Regions from separate parts of the Soehngenia sp. genome, predicted to be linked through region 2. Evidence: a T-box and tRNA genes for the amino acid it is inferred to sense, from the RefSeq annotation. Region 2 holds a T-box; the other holds one or more tRNA genes.
The links. The T-box of region 2 lies ahead of ACTB1H_RS02220 (valine--tRNA ligase). A T-box ahead of a tRNA ligase gene usually reads a tRNA of that ligase, here a tRNA-Val.
Positions count from the first base shown of each region.

Region 1: it encodes a tRNA-Val, which carries the amino acid that the T-box ahead of ACTB1H_RS02220 (valine--tRNA ligase) is inferred to sense. The anticodon was not compared.

Region 1 is NZ_JBSQIL010000005.1:21,185-30,756, forward strand. It holds gene amrS (AmmeMemoRadiSam system radical SAM enzyme) at 1-355, opposite strand, end outside; gene amrA (AmmeMemoRadiSam system protein A) at 367-1,770, opposite strand; gene ACTB1H_RS01525 (50S ribosomal protein L25) at 1,818-2,441, opposite strand; gene ACTB1H_RS01530 (6-phosphofructokinase) at 2,523-3,740, opposite strand; tRNA gene ACTB1H_RS01535 (tRNA-Val) at 3,825-3,900, shown strand; gene ACTB1H_RS01540 (V-type ATP synthase subunit D) at 3,927-4,568, opposite strand; gene ACTB1H_RS01545 (V-type ATP synthase subunit B) at 4,569-5,957, opposite strand; gene ACTB1H_RS01550 (V-type ATP synthase subunit A) at 5,950-7,713, opposite strand; gene ACTB1H_RS01555 (V-type ATP synthase subunit F) at 7,730-8,038, opposite strand; gene ACTB1H_RS01560 (V-type ATP synthase subunit C) at 8,031-9,032, opposite strand; gene ACTB1H_RS01565 (V-type ATP synthase subunit E) at 9,037-9,572, opposite strand, start outside.
Region 2 is NZ_JBSQIL010000008.1:24,776-34,347, reverse strand. It holds gene hslO (Hsp33 family molecular chaperone HslO) at 1-729, opposite strand, end outside; gene ACTB1H_RS02255 (class I SAM-dependent DNA methyltransferase) at 735-1,490, opposite strand; gene ACTB1H_RS02250 (lysostaphin resistance A-like protein) at 1,512-2,024, opposite strand; gene ACTB1H_RS02245 (hypothetical protein) at 2,024-2,452, opposite strand; gene hpt (hypoxanthine phosphoribosyltransferase) at 2,470-2,994, opposite strand; gene ACTB1H_RS02235 (hypothetical protein) at 2,981-3,139, opposite strand; gene ACTB1H_RS02230 (DUF4364 family protein) at 3,220-3,744, shown strand; gene ACTB1H_RS02225 (bifunctional folylpolyglutamate synthase/dihydrofolate synthase) at 3,775-5,073, opposite strand; gene ACTB1H_RS02220 (valine--tRNA ligase) at 5,070-7,733, opposite strand; T-box leader at 7,775-7,983, opposite strand; gene ACTB1H_RS02215 (CDP-alcohol phosphatidyltransferase family protein) at 8,020-8,550, opposite strand; gene trpS (tryptophan--tRNA ligase) at 8,592-9,572, opposite strand, start outside.

The sequences.
Region 1 (9,572 bases), on a different contig from region 2:
CTATTGAATCTGATTCTTCTTCTAATTGAATTATTTTTTCTATGCTTAAATCTATTGCCAAATTCTCTCCATAAACTATCTCATAATTTTGACAATAGTCGCATCGGAAATTGCAGCCAAAACTTCCTATTGAAAAAATCTTCGTACCGGGATAGAAATGAAACAGCGGCTTTTTTTCAATAGGATCAAGTGCAACAGAAGTTATTTTCTCATAATTTAAGCTATATAATACTCCGTTTATGTTCTTTCTGACTTTGCATATCCCGGTTGAGCCGTTTTTGATTTTGCAATTATGAGGGCAAAGCACACAAAATACATATTCCCCTTTATTTTCATAGAATTTAGCTTCTTTCATACAAAACACCTCTATCCATGTCTGATGACTTCAAATTTGGATATCTCGTATTTCTCATGTTCATCTATTCCAGCTTTGTTTAAAGCTATTCTTATTTGATCTCTTACAGTGTCAACTCCCTCTATATCAGGAAGCAATAGCCCCTTTTTAAACCCACTTTCAACAATTATTCCATATTTTTTAGGATCGAGTTCGTCTATTGATTTCACTTTCTTAGGAGGATATAAAACATCTACTGAATAAGACAAAAAAGGTAACTCCTCTTCTGTGACAGGTGAAAATCTAGGGTCTTTTGTACCAGCCTCTACTGCAAAATATATTATTTCCTCTGCTATATTTCTCTTTATTGGCGAAGTTGAGCCAATACATCCTCTAAGCTCTCCAAATTTTTTAATAGAAACAAAAACAGGCATTCTCAAAGACAACATTTCACTGTCTACATATTCAGGAATATCCATGTATTTCCTATTTTTAATGTAATACTCTAAACTCTCTCTAGCTAATCTTTGATATTTATCTTCATTGGCTCTCTTTGATTTAATTTTTTCATCTATTTTTTGTTTTATTTCCTCGATGTAGTCTTTTGAACTTTCTCCCATTATCTCAAATATAGCTGTCATATACCCAACGCCAAATGGACCTTCATAGGATAGTATATGTGGATAAAAATCATGCTGACTCAATGCTCCTGCAAGTATCATAAAAGATCTTAACCCACATTCACCAGCCTCTTTGGCTAAATCCAAGTCAAAACTTATCACTCCTGCTAAGTCTTTGTTTTTGAATAGAGATATGATTTTTTCATCAAATTCTTTTCCTTTTGGGCTATAACTATAAGGCCCACTGTCTAACAATCTATGTGATAAATCTCCGCTAGCTATGATAGATATATTTCTTTTCCCTTTAGCTATTTTTTCTATTATATTTCCGAATTTATACAATTCTATTGGTGATAAAAGTCCATATGTTATATGCACCAACTTAAAATCTGTATATTTCTTAGTTACAAAATGCATTGGTACTAAAACTCCATGATCAAGAGTATCTTCTAACCCATACATCTCATACATCTCTTTATTCATCAGAGCAATCTGAATTCCTTCTTTCTTCGCCATGTCATAGATGTTTTGCACTATTTCTAAATCGTTCTTAAAATGATATTTGAGCTCACTATGTCCAAAATTACCAAAATCTCCATAGAGTTCTTCCCCTATAGACATTGCTATAGCATCCGAAAATAGTGGTCCATGGGGAGTTATTACAATTATGGTTTCAGGTTTTTTATTCTCTATGTCTTCTGCTATTTTCATCAATCCATTTATGGTATCTATGCATTTTTTCTCCTCACCTCTACCTATATTCTCAACTATTATCGGTGGATGAGGGGAGATATATGCACTTACCAAACCTTTCATTTTATCACCTCCATAATTAAGAAGCAGACCCGAAGGTCTGCCCATTTTTATTCTTTATCATCCTTAACTAGTTCGGGTTCAGACCCTTCAATTTCTTCTTCCTCTTCTTCTTTATAGTCAACTGGTCTATTGAGTACGCATATTGTCGTATCGTGGTCTGTGATTACCCTTAGATTTGGATTGTTTATTATATCTAAATCCTTTACCTTTATCGGCTCATTAAAATCTAAATCCTCAACATTGATTTCTATAGCCTCTGGTATATCGCTAGGTAAACATTCGATTTCAATGTTTTCTATCATTTGCATCAATACCGATGGCTGCTTTTTAATCTTGTCTCTGTTGTGAAGAATAATAGGAACTTCAACTTTTATTTTTTCTTTCATATCTAATTTTTGAAAATCTACGTGAATTACATTACCCTTTATTGGATCTTTTTGAATAGACTTGATTATGACAGGCATATTTTCATTACCTAAATTCAAATCAACAAGGTTTGAAGTTCCAGCTTCTCTATATACTTTCATAAATTCTATACTATCAACTTTCAATGGGATTGATTTTTTGTTCCTTTCATATATTATAGCTGGAATTTCATTTTCCTTTCTTATTTTCTTAGCTTTATTCTTGCCTATTTCTTCTCTTATCTCTGCATTTAACTTATAACTCATACTTACTACCTCCCATAAACTTTTTTGTACAGTTTATTACTACCCTATTTGAAAAAATGCAAACCATTTAATGAGTTATTATTAAATGCTTAATTTGATGTACTTTGGCAAGCCATTTTCATATACTCCTTGAGGTTGCCCTTGAATTAGAGGAGTTAAATATTCTATCAGTTCTTCCTTTACGAAATTGTCTGTAATCCACTCTTTTGGTATTTCTTTTACTTTATTAGCTACTAAAGATGGATCTATCTCTACGATTTCAGTTTCAAAAGGACTCTTTGATTTCACTTTTATCCCTGCCATAAACCCTGATTTTCCTTCTAACGCCATTTCATATGCCCTATATCCACAAAGGTGAGAAATGTTTATATCAGTTAAACTTGCGCAATGCATCGCTGCTCTTTGTGCTGTTCCCAATTCGAGCACTTTTACCCTTTTTGTGATGTTGGATTCTTCAATTATGCTTTTTAAGTAGCTCCCTACTCCACCTAATTGAGCATGGGCGAATTTATCATGCACTTCAACAGTCTTTGATTTAAATACATAATCTCCATTCATGTCTTTTAAACCTTCTGAAGCAACGATATAGACTTGTTTTTTGTTTTCATAGCATGCTTTGACATCAGTTAAGAATTTTTCTTTATCAAATTCATTTTCAGGCAGATATATAAAATCAACCACTGGTCTTCCATTGATTTTAGCCAATATACTTGAACTTGCAAGCCAGCCAGCATCTCTACCCATTGTCTCGACAATGAACACTCCATTGTCTTTGTACACACTTGCATCTAAATAGGTTTCCAAAACAGTAGTGGCAATATATTTAGCAGCCGATCCGAAACCTGGTGTAAAATCTGTTTCCATTAAATCATTGTCTATAGTTTTAGGAATTCCAACTATTTTTTTATCAATTCCCTTGTTTTTAACATATAAGCTCAATTTATGAACTGTGTCCATTGAGTCGTTTCCACCGATGTAAAAAAATGTATCTATATCATATTTTTCTAGCGTTTCTAAAATCATCCTGTATTCGCTATCGTCTTCATTAAAATCTTTCATCTTGTGCCTACATGAGCCTAAAGCGCTTGCTGGCGTATGTTTTAAAAGATCAATCTCATATTTGTTTAAAACAGAAAGGTCAATTAGGTTCCCAGCCATAACTCCTTCTATTCCATTTCTTGCTCCATATACCTTTTGAAAATGTTCATGCTTTAGATTAGCATCTAATACCCCACTTACACTTGCATTTATAACAGCGGTTGGCCCACCGGATTGAGCAACTAAACAATTTTTTCCCATAAGAAGCCTCCTAAAATATTTTAAATATTTATACCCACAAATTTATTGAAATACTCAAATCTTTATGCTATCATAATAGTACTTGGGTGGTTAGTTCAGCTGGTAGAGCGCCACGTTGACATCGTGGAGGTCGTTGGTTCGAGTCCAATACCACCCACCAAAAGTTAAAGCACCTTTTTAGGTGCTTTAACTTTCTTTATTTATGATATCTTTTACTTTCATAAGTCTTACTATTGTGCTTCTTTCGTTTTCATCTAATTTCATCCTTATAAATCTAATTGTTTCTTGAAGTTCAGGAATTGTCCTATATTCTAGAGCATTTACTCTTCGTCTTGTTTTTTCAATCTCATCTGCCATAAGCTGACAAGCTTTCTCTACTTCAGCTAATTCCAACAATTTTGGCATTATGCCATACAGTGTAGAAATAGCTTCATCTAGCTCTGGAGAAGTCTGAGCAAATCCATATGGGTAGATGCTTCCCTCGTCGTTTTCTAATTTTCTTATAAAATTCATCACAGGGACTCTAACGCTCATTACATTTTTCTTTTTTATATCTACAGAGATGCTCTCTTTAGGAAAAGCAACAGCTTCCTCTAAAATTTCAGGACTCATAACTGCACTTGCCAACAAAAATGACTCAAAAGCTTCCTTTAATTCTCTTTCCACTTCTTCTCTAAGTCTTTTATTTTCTTTTATGAGTTCTATAAATCTCCTCATAAGTTCGTCTTGTTTATCTTTTAGGAGCTTGTGGCCTCTAGTAGCTGTTTTTAATCTCTCTTTGAGCCTAGTAAGCTCCATTCGGGTAGGGTTAACTTCTAGTACAGCCATCTACTCATCCCCTTTTTCTTCAACAGGCAAGTATTTGTCTAGATATTCCTGTCTTATCCTCTTTAGCTCCGTTCTTGGAATTAATTTCAATAGCTCCCACCCTAAGTCTAGGGTTTCTTCAATGGATCTATTGTTGTGGTACCCTTGATTTACATATTTTTCATCAAAAGCTTCTGCAAATTTTGCAAAGGCCTTATCTGCGTCTGATAAAGCAGATTCACCAAGTATAGTCGCTAACTCTCTAGCTTCAATACCAGAGGTATATGCCGCATAGATTTGATTCATAGTATCCGCATGGTCTTCTCTTGTTTTTCCTTTGCCAATTCCCTTATCTTTTAGTCTTGACAATGAAGGGACTATATTTATAGGAGGTTCAATACCTCTTTTATATAGTTGTCTTGATAGTATTATCTGCCCTTCAGTGATGTAGCCTGTAAGGTCAGGTATAGGGTGAGTGATGTCATCTTCTGGCATTGTCAATATAGGGATTTGTGTGATTGAACCCTTTCTTCCCCTTATTCTACCTGCTCTTTCATAAATTGTTGAAAGGTCTGTATAAAGGTATCCAGGGTATCCTCTTCTGCCAGGTACTTCTTTTCTAGCAGCGGATGTCTCTCTCAAAGCCTCTGCGTAGTTTGTCATATCTGTTAATATAACTAATACATGCATGTCTTTTTCATATGCTAAATACTCTGCACATGTTAGTGCCATTCTTGGTGTAGCAATCCTCTCAATAACTGGGTCATTAGCTAAGTTCATAAACAATACTGCTCTATCTATTGAGCCTGTTGAAGTGAAGTCATCTATGAAAAACTGAGCTTCTTCAAAAGTTATACCCATTGCTGCAAATACAACGGCGAATTTTTCACCACTTCCTAATACTCTTGCTTGTCGTGCAATCTGTGCTGCTACTTCTCCATGTGGTAGTCCAGAACCTGAAAATATAGGAAGTTTTTGCCCTCTAACAAGTGTATTTAATCCATCTATACAAGAAATACCTGTCTGAATGAATTCCTCAGGATAATCTCTAGCTACTGGGTTTATCGGAGAACCATTTATATCAAGTCTTTTTTCTGGAATTATCTTTGGGCCATTGTCTTTTGGCCTACCAAGCCCATCAAATATTCTACCAATCATGTCTTCAGATACACCTAGTTCAAGTGGTCTTCCTAGAAATCTTACTTTAGTAGAATTTAAATTTATTCCAGCAGAGCCTTCAAATAACTGAACCATAGCTCTGTCGCCATTTAGTTCAAGTACTCTTCCTCTTCTTTTTTCTCCATTTTTTAGTTCAATATCAACTAGTTCATCGAACTTTACGCCTTCTACTCCTTCTACAATCATCAATGGGCCTACTACTTCTCTTACTGTATTGTATTCTTTACGCATCTAGAAGGCCTCCTTCCTCAATGAGTTTTGCAATCTCTGTTTCAAGTTCTTTTTCAATATTTTTAATCTCATCTAATCTTTCTTCATCTATATACTTAGCTCTTGCTATTTTTTCTCTTACAGCCATATTCTCAATATCCTTTAAATATACTCCCTTGTTTAATGCATCTAGACTTAAATCATAGAATTTAAGAATTACTTTTAACATCAGATTTTGCTTCTCAAGCGAACAATAAGTGTCGACATCATGGAATGCATTTTGTTGCAAATAATCTTCTCTGATGGATTTCGATGCTTCAAGCTTTAATTGATCCTCAGGCGAAAGCGAGTCTCTACCTACAAGCCTAACTATTTCTTGTAATGATGCTTCCTCTTGAAGCAATGACATCGCTTTAATTCTATTTTTTGCAAATTCTTTATCTATATTATCATTCATCCATTTGTCGATGCTTGATTGATAAAGAGTGTAAGAATTTAGCCAGTTTATAGCTGGGAAGTGTCTTTTATATGATAGTGAATGATCTAGTCCCCAGAATACTTTAACTATTCTTAGAGTTGCCTGAGAAACAGGCTCGGATATATCTCCACCAGGAGGAGATACTGCACCTATTACAGTGATAGCTCCTTCTCTATCGTCACTACCTTTGCAAATTACTTTTCCCGCTCTTTCATAAAATTCTGCAGCTCTAGATGCTAGGTATGCTGGATATCCTTCATCTCCTGGCATCTCTTCAAGCCTTCCAGACATCTCTCTTAGTGCCTCAGCCCATCTAGAAGTAGAGTCTGCCATAAGAGCAACAGAATATCCCATATCTCTAAAGTATTCAGCAATAGTTATACCAGTATAAATTGAAGCCTCTCTAGCAGCAACTGGCATGTTCGAAGTGTTCGCAATTAGAACAGTTCTCTTCATCAAAGACTCACCTGTGGTAGGGTCAATGATTTCAGGGAATTCCATAAGAACATCCGTCATCTCGTTTCCTCTTTCACCGCAGCCAACATAAACAACTATCTCGGTATCAGCCCATTTTGCCAATTGATGTTGTACGACAGTTTTTCCTGAACCGAATGGTCCCGGGATAGCTGCAGTACCACCTTTTGCTACAGGGAAAAATGTATCTATTACTCTTTGTCCTGTTACTAGAGGTATTGTTGGATTTAATTTTCTTTTAAATCCTCTAGCTCTTCTTACTGGCCACTTTTGCATCATTGTCAACGATATTTTATCATCTAATACGCAAACTTCTTCTGTTACTGTGAATTCTCCTTCTTCAATCTTTGTAACAGTTCCTTCGACATTTGGCGGAACCATGATCTTATGAAGAATCAATGCGGTTTCTTGAACAGTTCCGATTATGTCTCCTTCAGTAACTTTATCTCCAACTTTAACAGTTGGTGTGAAATGCCATTTCTTATTTCTATCAAGATTGTCTACTTTTGTTCCTTTTACTAGAAAATCCCCCGAAGCATCTCTAAATGCTTCAAGTGGTCTTTGAATACCATCAAACATGGTCTCCAATAGTCCAGGCCCTAATTCTACTGATAAAGGTTCCCCTGTCGTATAAACAGGATCCCCAGGCCCAATTCCTGTTGTCTCTTCATAAACTTGTATAGAAGCTCTATCGCCTCTCATTTCAATTATTTCACCAATTAATCTATTTTCAGAAACTTCAACAACATCGTAAACATTCGCTTCATCCATTCCCTCTGCAACAACAAGAGGTCCGGATACTTTTATGATCTTTCCTACTTTCAAGTTAAGCCCTCTCTTTCTATAAAATATTTGAGCCTACGGCTTTTTCAACATTCTCATTGATTCTATTCATACCAATATTAAATGTGCCTTGATTGCTTGGTATGAGGATTACCGCAGGTACTATCTCTTTGTCATATCTAGATACAGTATCTGGAATAAGACTAGCAATCTGTTCTGTGATAAATATAATCCCGTATTTGTCCCTAGCAGCACTGTCTAAAGCTTTTCTAGCACTGTCTCTATCAGAAACTGTAAATACATCGACTCCAAGGGCTTTAAAAGCCAATATTGAATCTTTATCTCCTATTACTCCTATTTTATACATATAGCTCACGCAGCCTTTCTCTAATTGCCTGAGGTGATATATTGTTTAATTTTGATACCATTATGATGCGCAAAACCTTTATTTCCATTTCTTTAGCCACGAGATAAGCAAAGATTGGTTCTGGCCCAAAAACGACTGTTTTAGACTCTTTAATCAAGTTAATCAAGTGATTGTCCATGCTCTTTTCAAAAGCAGAAATCCTTCCTGATGAGTTGTATGTTTCTAGACCATTTTTTAACCATTTGCTTATTCTAGAATTCTTAAACTTCATAACCATATTATCAGGAGATTCAAGATAAATGATAGCTATCTCTTCTGGATCAATATTCCCATTTTCAATCAAGATATCTCGCAGAAATTGAATGTCCTTGTCTAGTTTTTTAAGTCTAAGAGCTGTCAATATGTTTATAAAATCTATATTGTCTTTTACATAGTTAACAATCATCTCTATTTCTGTTTTTATAGCTAGATCATATAAATCTTCAAAATAGAATTTGTCAAGGATAATGTCTATTCTTTGAGGATCTTTTTTCTCTTCATAGTCTTTTACGACTGTATTTATAGCTTCCCTGAATTTCTCAGGTATGTTTTTATAATCTGAGCTTAAGAAAAAAGCTTTTAATTTCTCAAAATCCACAGTGCCAATTGGTATATACATTTTTGAAAGGTCAGTGTTCATAAAGTATTCTTTTAGCATCACTTTTAAATTATGATAATCATACTTCAATTTTAAAAGGTCTATGATGCTTTCATCTGGCGACAATTCCTGCATTTCTTTAAAGCTTTTATTGAGCTCATAAGAAAGAATTTTCTCAGTATCTTTCTTGTCGCTAATCTTTGATATGGCATCAGCATATTCAGTATCTTGAAGTATTCTTAAAACATCATCTAAGTCTTTCGCATCTACTAATTTATCTATCGTCACAGAGTCTAGTAGCTTTTTTTCCATGACCCTTATTCGCGTAACACTCTGTGTGAAATCCATGCGGTCCATTACATCACTCCTCTCCTTTAAAGAGGATAGAGGCTATTTCTGTTTCAAGCTCCTCTCTTAATCCGTTTATCATTGCATCAAAAGTAAAGTTATAATAGACATTATCTTCTTTAATGATAAAACCACCATCAATTGTATTATCTATTTCTACGTTGAAATTTTTGTTGAATTTAGACACTAAATTCTTTTTGTCCTCAGATATTATGACGGTTACACTTGAATCTTCTTTAATGTCTTTTAAAGCTTCAGATAATAATTTCTCAAAACTCTGATCGTCTAAATTTTTAAGTTGTTGTTTTGCTTTTTCGAATGCTCTATCTAAAATATATTGTTTTGCTTCTAGCTCTTGATCTCTCGATTTTAACTTGGCTGCCGAAATAGCTCTTTCTTTAATCAGCACTGCTTCTTGTTTGCTCTTATCTATTATTTTTTTAGCTTCGTTTTGTGCTAAAGATACCTTACTACCGATAATATTTTTGCTTTTTTCATCTGCTTCTTTTCTTATCTCTTCAGCTTCTTTTTTAGCATCTTCTATTATTC
Region 2 (9,572 bases):
TTCTCTACTGCAATCGCATTTATATTGTAATTCTATTTTATCTATTATTTCCATCTCGAACTCAGGCAATATATCTTTAACTATATCTTCAGGACTTGAACCTTCATCAATAAGTGTTGATATAGGTTTGATATTTCTTAAACTGTTTTCAATCATTGTTATTTCATCGTCTTTTATTCCTGGTAGAAGTTGCAATATATATCCTCCAGATGCTTTTACAGAAGTGTCTCTGTCAATTAGAACACCTAACGCAACAGCTGTTGGTATTTGCTCTGAACTCATGTAATAGTTAGCAATATCCTCAGCAATTTCTCCCGAAATGATTTCAGCTTGACCAACGTATGGCTCTTTTAAGCCCATATCTATAATCACCGTTATTACCCCATCATTTCCAACTATACTGCCAACATCTAACTTCCCATTATTTTTGCTTGGCGCATCTGCTTTAGGGTTTCCAACAAGCCCTTTGACTGTCCCATTATTTCTAGAAACTATTACTATGTCTCCTAATGGTCCACCGCCTGATATTTTTAAAGTTAACAAGTCTTTATCATTTTTCATCATTGTACCCATTATCGCTCCAGCAGTCAAAGCCCTCCCTAAAGCAGCTGTTGCAGTCGGAGAAGTCCCATGAATTTTTCTAGCATGCTCAACTAAATGGGTAGTTGTTGCCACATAAATTCTTACTCTCTTTTCTTTATCTATAGCTCTAATTAAATAGTCTTTCATTCATTTCACTCCTTTGCGTTGCTTATACTTGCTACAAAAGTTACCCTTTGGGTATCTTTATCAATTTTCTTAAAAGTATAATCATCATATATGTATACCCTGTCAAATCCATTGTTAACCAATTTCTCACAAATAAAGTCTGTTTTATATGCTCTTTGCGTATGATTTTCTTGAAATTTTTCATATGAATTGTTCCCTTTTAATATAAAGAAAGTTAAAAAATAGTCGCATATATCATTGTTTTTATCAAATGAACTATCCCATAAATAAAATATATCCCCTCTGTCTTCATAAAAAATATTGTTTCCTATCATATTTGCAATCTTTTCATAAGAATTTATATCAAAAATGAAGAGCCCATCATCTTTCAAATGCTTTCTAACATTTGAAAATACCTTATCCAAATCATCAGTATCCAAAATATAATTAATGCTATCACATCCACAAATTATCAAATCATATTCTTTATTAAAATCAAAATCTACCATATCTAAGTTATAAAAATTTACATAATCATTGTCTTGAAATTTGTTATATGCAATAGACAGCATATCAGATGAAATATCAAAGGCATCTATTTCCTGACATATTTTCGATAGTTGTAATGTTAATTTACCGGTTCCACATGCAATTTCAAGGATTGATTTTACTTTCTTTCCATGATCTAATATGATTTTATTAATAAAATTACCCCATTTTTCATAATCAATATCGTCAATCAATTCATCATAGATGAATGCAAATTTTTCGTATGTGTTCAAAATGTGTATCATGCCTTTCTTTTAAAATATTATGAATAGCATAGAGTTAATAAATATAAATATCAATATAACTATTGTTATAGGAGCCCAATTTATTTTTTCTATTGTGTCCATATCTCCATCGATATTTAATTCTAATAATTCGTCTTCCTCTACTATATTTTCCTTCTTAGGAAAATTTTTAAATAACTGAACTAATATAGCTGTCGATATCAGCGATAAAATAAACAGAGTCATAAAAGCATATAATATTTCTTGAGTTTGGCTTATATTTGGGGTGTTTGTAACTATGTCTTCTATTTCATTAAATCTAGTAGTTGCAAGAAAACCTAGTGTTAAAGCTATAGAATTATTTATTGCATGACCAAGCATAGCTCCGAATATACTGTTAGTTTTAAAATATATAATTCCAAGTATTATCCCAAGAAAAACCGGCCCAACTAAATTAAATATATTAAAATGGAACAACCCAAACAATAACGAAGTTATAATTATTGCTTTGTTTTTGCCTAATTTTTCATATGAATTAAGCATCAAGCCTCTAAAAAAACCTCTTCGCATATGCCAGGAGTAATTCCTATAACGAATAAACTTATCAAAAATTCATTAATAGTAGTAGGTATTGGTACCCCAACATTAGTTACATCACTAAATAAATCTATAATTGTAATTATGATGAAATTAAAAAAAACTGCTATAGGATATGAAAAAACAATAATAAAAAAAATGAATATAACTTCTTTAATATTTATTGGTTTTATACGTAAAACTTTTTTTACTGAATATCCTTTTAATCTCAAAAAAAGTATTACAGGAATTAGTATTAAAATATATTCGGTAACTAAAAGTCCTACGTTTAGATTAATTTGTTGAACTACACTTCCAACTGTTAACAGTAAAATCCCCAAAATCAAATACAACAGATTAGCTTCATTTATTGTTGGTGCTTTTCTATTTCCCATTTTCACGCTCCTTTTGTTTATTCAAAAGTAAATATATATGGAATATTCCTGTAGTAATTTCCATAATTAAGTCCATATCCTACTATAAAAACATCTGGAATTACAAACCCAGCAAAATCTGGTTGCAAGTCTACTTTCCTTCTACTTGGTTTATCTAGCATAACGCATATCTTAATGGATCTAGGAGATTTATTTTGTAAATGTTCTATTACTTTTAATAAAGTATTGCCAGTATCTATTATATCATCAACTATCAGTACGTCCCTGTCTTTGATGTTTGCTCTTATATCTTGAATAATATCGACTTTACCCGATGACTCTTCCGCGTCTCCATAGCTAGCCGTAGTCATAAAGTCAACTTCAACAGGTGATTTTATTTCTCTAACTATGTCTGCAGCAAATATGAAACTTCCTCTTAATAGAGAAATTACTACTATCTCATCATTTTTATAATAGTTGCTTATTTCTATACCCATTTCTTTGATTCTCTCAGCAATTTCATCTCTAGAAAATAATACTCTTTCTTTCTTAGTTTGTTCCAATTTTTTCTCTCCTTTCTAACTCTATTAATATTCTTTGATGATTTACTTTTATTTCTCTTAATTCTTTAAGAATAAGGTTTAGCGTATATTGCATACTAAACAATATTACAAACATTATAACACCAATAATCAACTTTGTGTCCATTTTTTCACTCCTTTTCTATAGGTATTCTAATTTAATTTGTATATGATATAATCAATATATACTAATTAATAGGTGATGTTATGTACAATCTAAGTTCTCAGGAAGTAGTAAGGCAAAAGTTAATTTTGATGTTCACAATAAAAGAATCTCCAGCCCCTATAGACAATATTAGTTTAACGGAAATATTAATTGATAAATTTGACATTAATTATTTTTTAATTCAAGAACATATTAAGGACCTACTTGTTAATGAATACATTTATGAAATAGAAAGTCATGAAAATATTAAATACCAAATAACTGATAAGGGTTCTCAAGCTCTAGATTATTTAATTGATATCTTAAATGATAAAGAAAAAAATACTCTGTCGAGCATCTTCAAAATCCCAGAAAAGCGAGACGAAATAAAAGAAGAAGTCTCATCAGATTATTACCATAAAGAAAATGGAGAATTTCAAGTGAGCTTAAAGTTAATTGAAAAAGATGAAATCTTATTTAGCTTATATTTAAGTGTTCCATCAGAAAATCAAGCCAAATTATTGTGCGATAAATGGAACAAAAATCCTGCATATTTTCATAAATCTATTCTTGATTTATTTATATGATTTAAGATATTATGGTCAATGCAGTTAAAATCAAGTTGTTTTAACTGCATCTCTTACTTCTCCTATCATATAAAGAGAACCTGTAAATATTATCAAGTCATCCTCTCTAGCTATTTCTAATGCTCTCTTGACTGCAGAATTAATATTCCTCTCCACTATAACTTGATCTTTATTCCATATGTTTTCTATTTGCTCTTTCATCTTTTCTGCATCTAATTTTCTATCGGTTTTAGCTTCAGTAGCTATTATTATATCTGCCATAGGCACTAAGAGTTTAAGCATGTGACTAAAATCCTTATCTTTTAGAATAGCAATGCCTAATATCAATCTATTAAACTTGAAATTTTTTAAGGATTTTACTAATGACTCTATTCCTTCTAAGTTATGTGCGCCATCAATCAAAAATTGAGGATTCCTTCTTAAAAGTTCTACTCTCCCTTGCCAATTTGTTCTTAAAATTCCATTTTTTATGTCTTGATATGAAATTTCAATCGATTTATTATCCTTCAGAGTCAACAATGTTGTTATTGCTGTTACAGCATTATAGACTTGATGTTCTCCGATCATTTTTGTCTTTATGTTTTCAAGGTGATGTGTTTTGTATGAAAAATCAAATACACTTCCTTCATCTGATAACTGCTTTATATTTACATTTTCAATTGGTACTTCTATAAATTTTGCATTCATTTCATTTGCGACAGCCCTGATTGCATCCTGAACTCCCTTTTCTTTAGGATAAGAGATTACTAATCCATTCCTTTTTATTATCCCAGCCTTTTGAATTGCTATTTTTTCTAATGTATCCCCTAACACTTCCATATGATCATATGATATGGTTGTTATAACTGATGCGAGGGAGGACTCTATTGCGTTAGTCGCATCTCCTTTCCCCCCTAGACCAACTTCTAAAACTACTATATCCACTTTTTTTTCATAAAAATACAAAAATCCTATAGCTGTAATTATTTCAAAAGTAGTTGGATGCTCCAAACCAAGTCTGACCATTTCATCACATGCTATTTTTACTTTTTCAGTTAATATAGCTACTTCTTCTTCTGTTATTTCTTTTCCATTTACTTGAACTCGCTCCGTAAATCTTTCTAGATGTGGAGATGTATAGAGCCCTGTCTTATAGCCTGCTTCTATCAAGCAGTTTGTTAAATATGCACAAGTTGAACCCTTTCCATTTGTTCCTGCAACATGGATATATTTTAAATTATGATGAGGATTATTGAGTAAACTCAAGAGTTTTTTAATAGAATCCAATCCTAGTCTTGAGCCATATTTATTTTTGTCATCAATGAAATTTATAGCTTCCTCATAATTCATTTATTTGCCTCCAATAATCTTTCCATTAAACTTAATCTTTCTAAAACAGAATCTAACATTTGACTGTATTTGTCTTTCTTTTCTTTTTCTTCGTCAATAATATGTTTAGGTGCTTTAGATATAAAACCTATATTCGATAATTTATTGTCTACTCTATCTATTTCATCTTGTAATTTTTGCTTTTCTTTCCTTAATCTTTCAATTTCTTTAGACACATCTATAAGATCTTTTAGCGGAATATAAACAATGCATCTTTCTAGCACTATAGATACATAATCCATGCCAAAATCAGTCTTATTTTCAGCTATTTCAATATCTTCTGCACTCGCAAGAGTTATAAATTTCCTTGAATTTTTAATTATTGTATTTTTTATTTCATCATTATCTGGAACAAAGATTAATTTAGATTTTTTTGTATTTGATACATTCATTTCTGCTCTTATGTTTCTTATAGCTTTAATTGCGACTTTTACATAATCGATTTCTTCTTTTTCCTTAGGAAAAATCATCTCTTGGCTCTTAGTAGGCCAATTTTCAATAATAAGAGGTTTGTCAATCTCAGGAAGATGCTGCCATATTTCTTCTGTTATAAATGGCATAAATGGATGCAACAATTTTAAGATGTCTTTTAATACCAACAAAAGTACAGTTTGAGCTGTTTTTTTGCTTATACCATCTTCACCATATAATCTTGTTTTTACCATCTCAATATACCAATCACAAAAATCATCCCACAAAAACTCGTATATTTTTGAAGCTGCTAAACCTAATTCGTATTTATCTAGATTATCATTAACTTGAGGAATCATGTCGTTAAGTTTGGTTAGAATCCACTTATCTTCATCTTCTAATTTCATCTCATCTTCTCTTAAACTTTCAAAATCATCCTCTAAATTCATAAGCAAAAATCGAGAAGCATTCCATAATTTATTGGCAAAATTTCTATTTGCTTCTACTCTTTCTGTATAAAACCTCATATCATTTCCAGGAGAGTTCCCTGTAACTAGTGTAAACCTTAAGGCATCAGCTCCATATTCCTCAATTAATTCTAACGGATCTATACCATTTCCGAGTGATTTGCTCATTTTTCTTCCTTGAGAATCCCTGACAAGTCCTGTTAAAAATACATCTCTAAACGGAACTTCTCCCATCTCACTTAAGCTTGTTACAACCATTCTTATTACCCAGAAAAATATTATGTCATAACCTGTAACCAAGGTGTCTGTCGGGAAAAAGTACTCAAGATCAGGAGTATCATCGGGCCATCCTAATGTCGAAAAAGGCCATAGCCCTGATGAAAACCAAGTGTCTAGTGTATCAGTATCTTGATTTATATTTGAGCTTTTGCATATCGGACATTGATCAATGTCATCTCTACTTACGACAATTTCTCCACAGCTCTGGCAATAATATACTGGCAATCTATGTCCCCACCATAGTTGTCTTGAAATACACCAATCTTTGATATTTTCTAACCAATGAAGATATACTTTCCCAAATCTATCTGGAATAAAATTTAATTCCCCATTCTTGTATGCCTCTATTGCTGGTTTAGCAAGTGGTTCCATTTTAACAAACCATTGTTTAGATATGATAGGTTCTATTATTGTTTTGCATCTTTCGCAATGCCCTACAGCATTATCATGTTCTTTTACATCGACTAAATATCCTAATTCTTTAAGGTCTTCTACCACTTTTTTTCTTGCTTCAAATCTATCAAGTCCTTTATATTTACCACCATTTTCATTTATCCTGCCATCCTCATCTAATACGATTAAATGTCCCAAATCGTGTCTTTCACCAACTTCAAAATCATTTGGATCATGAGATGGGGTGATTTTTAATGCTCCTGTCCCAAAATCCATCTCGACATATTCATCAGCAATAACTGGGATTTCTCTGTTTGATAATGGTAGAATTGCAATCTTCCCTACATAATCTTTATATCTGTCATCATTTGGGTTTACAGCAACAGCTAGATCTCCAAACATTGTTTCGGGCCTTGTGGTTGCAATAACTATTGCTTCATCAGTATCTTTAATCTGATACTTTATATAATACATATTCCCATGAGCTTCTTCATGTTCTACTTCTGCATCCGATATAGCTGTATGACAACTTGGGCACCAATTGATAATTCTATCTCCTCTATAAATTAAGCCTTTTTCATATAACCTTACAAACATCTCAGTTACGGCTTTGTTCATGTGCTCATCCAAAGTGAATCTTTCTCTTGACCAGTCACAAGAAACTCCTAATTTTTTAAGTTGATTTTTGATTCTTCCACCATAAATTCTTGTCCAATCCCATGCTTCTTCTAAAAACTTCTCTCTACCAAGTTCTTCCTTTGTCTTGCCTTCTTTTTTTAATTTTTCAACAACTTTCGCTTCTGTTGATATACTTGCATGATCTGTTCCAGGTAGCCACAACGCTTCATACCCTTGCATCCTTTTATACCTAATCAAAATATCTTGTATTGTGTTATTTAAAGCATGTCCCATATGAAGTGTTCCTGTAACATTTGGAGGTGGCATCATTATAGTATAAGGTTTCTTAGATTTATCAACCTTTGGTGTAAAATAACCATTATCATTCCAATAATTATATAATTTTTCTTCAAAATCTTTTGGATCATAATTCTTCTGTAAATTTTCTCGCATTTATATCCCTCCTTAAAAAATAGGCCCTTCATCCTCTGCTAAATAAGGACGAAGGGCCGCGGTACCACCTTAATTCCATAAAAAATTATGGCTCTTTGTATCTCTAACGGGTTTATCCGTCTAAACCTACTATTAATTCAGTTTAGAAACTCAAAAGCTACCTTCGCCAGTTTCACAATGCAAGCTTTCCAGCCTAGAGCCTGCTCTCTATAATTGGAAAAAGGCTACTCCTCTTTATCATCGTAGTTATAATTTTATCTAATTATAATTTAAGCAGTAGAAATTGTCAATTACCGTTTTTCGTTGCTATTTTATATAATTTTAAATAATTATAAAATGCTAATAGATTTGCAACTAAAGTAAGTGTTAATGAAAGTATTATTATGTAATGTGGAACTTTTACTATTATTAAAAATACTGATAAATAAAGAAGAAAAGTAGCAATTTTACCAAACTTATTTGATGGTATAACAGAATTATCATGTTTAAACAATAACTTTGTACCACCTAATATCATAACAAGTTCTTTAACGAATATAGGTATCAATATCCATAAAGGCATTAACCCATCTGAATAAAATGAAATCATAACTGCAAATGCCATCAATTTGTCAGCAAAAGGATCTAGGACTGTCCCTAATTTGCTTGATTTATTATACTTCCTAGCAATATATCCGTCTAACACATCTGATATGCCTGCTAAAAAGAAAATAATTCCAGCAACTACTATCCTATTTTTTAGATTAGAATAATAAACTAAAAGATAAATTGGTACTAATAGCAATCTAAAGAATGTTATGATATTAGGTAATGTCAATGTTTTTCTCCCCTATCAAATTTATTTAAAAATTAACAATATTACTTAATCATGTCAGGTTTAGGTACAAAACCAACTTTTTTATATACTTTCCTTAGGGTAATATTAGCTTTTCTCTCTGCTTTAATTGCTCCTATGGAATAAATCTTTTCTAAATATTCTTTATCTGATATTAATTCTTTATATCTTCTTTGGATAGGCTCTAAACAATCAATTATAATTTCAGCTAAATCATCTTTGAATTCTCCATATCCTTTGTTTTGATACATTTCAACTATTTCTTCTGCCCTTTTATCTGTTAAAGAAGAAAAAATGTCTATTAGATTCTTTAATCCTAATTGCCTGTCATTATAGTCTATATGGTTTTCAGAATCAGTTACTGCTCTCTTTATTTTCTTGTAAATCGTGTCTTTATCATCTAAAAGTAAAATATATGCATTTTTATCAGGATCAGATTTACTCATCTTTATAGATGGATCCTGTAAACTCATTATCTTTGAACCTGTGCTTCTAATGAATGGTTCAGGTATACTAAATGTGTCACTGTATTTATTGTTGAATCTGATCGCTAAATCCCTAGCTAATTCTAAATGTTGTCTTTGATCTTCTCCTACAGGAACTAAATCAGCTTGATAAAGCAATATATCTGCAGCCATCAAAACAGGATATGTAAATAATCCTGCGTTTATGCTTTCATTATATTTCCTTGATTTATCCTTATATTGAGTCATTCTATTTAGTTGTCCCATATATGTTATAGTGTTTAACACCCAGGCAAGTTCAGCATGTTCATGTACGTGTGATTGTATAAAAATGGTCGATTTATCGGGATTCAATCCACATGCTAAATATAGAGCTAATACTTCTAAAGTATTTTTTCTCAAATCTTTAGGTACCTGAGGCACTGTAATAGCATGTAAATCTACTATGCAATAATAACATTCATATTCATTTTGAAAGTCAGAAAAATTCCTTAATGCTCCGATATAGTTGCCTAAAGTAAGAGAGCCTGAAGGTTGTAT